One region of the Pseudodesulfovibrio nedwellii genome, then DNA from elsewhere that is predicted to be linked to it. Evidence: predicted binding sites of a transcription regulator. Region 1 holds the regulator's gene; the other holds the start of a gene.
What was found. Region 1 encodes sigma-54, which starts transcription at its own class of promoters, with help from an activator protein. Its sites were predicted from a motif close to CTGGCACGGNNNNTGCTT; they were not measured.

Region 2: the regulator sigma-54 is predicted to act here: its motif matches at 1,131-1,148, upstream of SYK_RS14850 (glutamine synthetase III family protein).

The regions. Positions count from the first base shown of each region.
Region 1 covers NZ_AP026709.1:690,223-692,429, reverse strand. The annotation lists gene rpoN (RNA polymerase factor sigma-54) at 196-1,605, shown strand; gene hpf (ribosome hibernation-promoting factor, HPF/YfiA family) at 1,641-2,183, shown strand; gene SYK_RS03320 (PTS sugar transporter subunit IIA) at 2,186-2,207, shown strand, end outside.
Region 2 covers NZ_AP026709.1:3,180,954-3,183,160, forward strand. The annotation lists gene SYK_RS14840 (hypothetical protein) at 1-264, shown strand, start outside; gene SYK_RS14845 (RluA family pseudouridine synthase) at 264-908, shown strand; gene SYK_RS14850 (glutamine synthetase III family protein) at 1,244-2,207, shown strand, end outside.

The DNA of each region.
Region 1 (2,207 bases):
CCTAAAGGTTGGTACACTTTTTTCATGCGACTTTCACAGTGCTATATCGTTAATAGTAACGGCATGTTATAACAATGTCCTTGCTTCGTTATCGCAGGTGTGACATACTCAAAACAGAATTATAAAGGTATGGCCGGAAAAGAATTCAAACCGGTAGTGTGAACGAGATCATATTAGCCTTTCGAGATATACATTATGGGATTGGAACTCAGACAACAACTCAAGCTTTCTCAACAACTGGTTATGACTCCACAGTTGCAGCAGGCAATAAAACTGCTGCAACTTTCACGTCTTGAGTTGCTTGAAACTGTTCAGCAAGAACTTATGGAAAATCCTTTTCTTGAAGAAAAGGAAACAGAAGCAGATGTTTCTGAACCTGCCGAAGTCCTTACTGAATCTCAAGCTGAGGAAGAACTGGTCCGCAATGCCGATTGGGAAAATTATCTCGGCGAATTTTCAAGCACTTCAAAGCAGGCGACCGGACGAGATTCAGAAATCCCGGAAGAGGGCATGTCCTTTGAGGCCCGCCTTGCTTCCAAGCCATCCCTTGAAGGGCACATCAATTGGCAGATGCGTCTTTCCAATTTTTCCGAACTCGAAATTGCTATTGGTGAAATAGTTCTCGGAAATGTTGATTCAAATGGGTATTTGCAAGCTTCTATCGAAGAGCTTCAATCAATGGTTCAGGCTTCGGATGCAGAAATTGAATCCACTATTAAGCGTATTCAGCGCCTCGATCCGGTAGGAATCGCCGCACGAGATCCACAAGAATGTTTGCTCGTTCAGATGGACGTTCTTGGCTATGATGATCCTATTCTTGTTTCATTAGTTACCGATCATCTGGAAGATCTGGAAAAGAATCGGTACAAGCCATTGGCCCGCAAGTTTAAGATTTCTATGGAAGAGCTCAAAGAATATCTGGACATGATGCAGACTCTTGATCCCATGCCCGGGACAAATTTTTCAAGTACTGAGCCTCATTACGTCAGTCCGGATGTCTTCGTTTATAAATATGGTGAAGATTTTGTCATCATCCTTAATGAAGATGGGTTACCTCGTTTGCAGATGAATGCTTTTTATATGGACTCCATGAAAGGTGCTGCCAATAAGGAAAAAGAATATTTTCAGGAAAAGATGCGATCTGCCGCATGGCTTATGAAAAGTCTGTACCAGCGTCAGAGAACATTGTATAAAGTAGTTGAGAGTATTGTCGGCTTTCAGAGAAACTTTTTTGAAGAAGGTGTGACAAAGCTCAAACCCCTGATCCTCAAGGAGGTAGCCGAGGACATTGAGATGCATGAATCCACGGTGAGCCGTATTACAACCAGTAAATATGTCTCAACTCCACATGGTATTTTTGAATTGAAGTTTTTCTTCAACTCAGCCTTGGATTTGAACGATGGTTCGCAGGTGGGTTCAGAGAGCGTCAAAGCGCTCATCAAGAGAATGATTGCAGATGAAGACACGAAAAAACCGCTCAGTGATGAACGGATAGGCGAAATACTTCAAGATGAACTTGATGTGAATATCGCTCGACGTACTGTCGCAAAATACCGTTCCGCCATGGGTATCCCGTCTTCATCAAAACGCAAGCAGTATTTTTAATCCTGTTTGCCGCACTCACAACCAGGAGGCAACGTATGAACATTAGCTTCACTTTCAAGAACTTTGAGCCGTCCGATCATCTCAAGGGATACGCTAAGAAGCGTTTTGAAAAAGTAGCAAGATACGTTTCCGATTCGGAGGCCGATCTCCAGGTAAATCTGTTGGTCGACAAATTTCGCCATAAGGCGGACGTTCTTTTGAATTCGGATCGCATTCACATATCGGCCTATGAGGCTTCTGAAGATATGTATTCCACCATTGATATGGTGCTGGACAAGCTGGAAGCCCAGTTGCGCAAAATGCGTGAGAAAATGAAGAGCCGTTCAAAGCAGGGGCGTGGCAACAAGATGGTACAGATGAATGTATTATCCTATGAAGATCTGCCCAGTGAATCTGAGCCCACTATAGTTGGCACTGATGAGTATGTACCGAAACCAATGTCCGTTGATGAAGCTGCCATGCAGCTTGATTCTCTTGAGAATGAATTCTTGGTGTTCCGTAACGCCGAAACCGAAGGCGTTAATGTTATCTATAAAAGAAAAAATGGCGATTACGGCCTGATTGATCCTGGATACTAAAAATGAAACTTGGTGATTACCTGG
Region 2 (2,207 bases), 1.3 Mb from region 1:
TCCAATTTCCGTGGGGAATGTGTGCCGTTGCCTCTGGCGGTTTTTGGCAAGGAAGGTATTCCCACTGGAACCGGAGACTGTTGTGCACCCAAGCTGCTTGGTTATGCTGCCGCAAATGGTCTGACGCCGTTGGGGCTGACTGAGTTCTATTTTGGAAAAACCAATCGGTCCGAGACCAAACAGCATGGCGAATTTTATCCGTCCTGCCTGCACAAATGTGGCCGCATTCTTGGATATATGCTGTGCGGTCTGGAGGAACAATAATGGCGATTGAATTTGGTTTGGAAGTTTTGCATGCAGATAAACATATCGTGGTGGTGAACAAAGCGAGTGGGCTGCTGTCCGTCCCAGGCAAGGGCGAGGCTAATCAGGATTGTGTTGTTTCACGTGTGCGAGAGATGTATCCTGGCTGTATTGAACAGCCGTCCGTCCATCGACTTGATCAAGACACTTCTGGTTTGCTTGTTCTGGCTCTTACTGCCGATGCCCACCGGACGCTTTCCAAACAGTTTATGGACCGACTGGTGGGCAAGCGATACATTGCGCTTCTTGATGGTGTGGTGGAAGAACAGGGTGGGGTCATTGAATTGAAATTTCGTTTGGATCCCGATAATCGACCGTATCAGGTTTATGATCCCGTGAATGGTAAAAATGGTATTACGCGTTGGCGTAAAATTGGTGTGGAAGACGGGCGAACTCGTGTAGAGTTCAAGCCGCATACCGGGCGCACCCATCAGTTACGCCTCCATTCCTCTCATGAAAAAGGACTGGGATTACCGATTGTGGGAGATCGCCTTTACGGTACAGGAACCGGGCCGGGACAACTTAAGCTTCACGCATCCACCCTGCGTTTTAGACATCCGGTCAGTAAAAAGCCCATGGAGTTTATCACTGTCGCGCCTTTCTGATCTCTGGTTTTTCTGGGTTTTCTTAAAAACAGCTTTTCCGTATCTATTCATGATGGTATCTCGTGTCCGCGAAATACCAATATGGAAATATGATTTTTGTATTTTCAAAATTGTTATATAGCTTGCTTTGAAATGGCGTAAAAACTACAATTTTGTATTATCTTTTTGAGGCAAAATTAAAGATAAAAAGCTATCATATTGTTTATTAAGTACTTTTACGAGTTGGCATGATCCTTGTTAGGAGGAGCCACGAAGAGAAATATTTGAGGGGCAGGCGCCCTTATGTCCGACCTGAGTTGGAAAACCCATATTTATTTGCCTGAAGGAGAATTGAGATGAGCGGATACCAGACCCGTCAAAATGCTATAGCCGCAGTGACCAACTATACTCCCACTGTTGAGCCATTGAATTTTTCCGAAACCTCTCCAACCGAGGTTTTCGGTTCCAACGTCTTCAATGATAAGGTCATGAAGAACATGTTGCCTAAGGATATCTATAAGTCCTTGATGGCGACCAAGCAGAGCGGTGAAGAGATGGATCCGGCCATTGCCGGTCCGATTGCTGCCGCAATGAAAGAGTGGGCTATCTCCAAGGGTGCAACTCATTACACTCATGTTTTTTACCCGCTGACCGGTTTGACCGCAGAGAAGCATGATGGCTTCCTGTCTCCAGACGGTGAGGGTGGAGCTTTTGCCGAGTTTGACGCCAAGCTGCTCATTCAGGGTGAACCTGATGCCTCTTCGTTTCCTTCCGGTGGATTGCGTGCCACTTTTGAAGCGCGTGGCTACACTGCCTGGGACGTAACCAACCCGGCATACATTCTGGAAAATCCCAACGGTACTTTCCTGTGTATCCCTACTGCGTTCATTTCCTGGAAAGGACACGCGTTGGACAAGAAAACGCCGTTGCTTCGTGCAAACCAGGCTATTAATAAAGCCGGTCGTCGTTTTCTTGGTCTGTTTGGTAATGACGATGGTGAAATGGTCGTATCCAATGCTGGTCCCGAGCAGGAATATTTCCTTCTGGATCGTAATTTTTATTTTGCTCGTCCTGACCTGATGGTGTGCGGACGCACATTGTTCGGTGCCAAACCCGCCAAGGGGCAGGAGCTGGACGATCACTATTTCGGCGCTATTCCACGCCGCGTACTTGCTTTTATGCTGGAAGTTGAGCGTGAGCTGTACAAGCTCGGTGTGCCGGTCAAGACCCGTCATAACGAGGTGGCTCCCGGTCAGTTCGAAATTGCTCCGGTCTTTGAGCAGGCCAACCTTGCCACGGATCATAACCAGATGATCATGA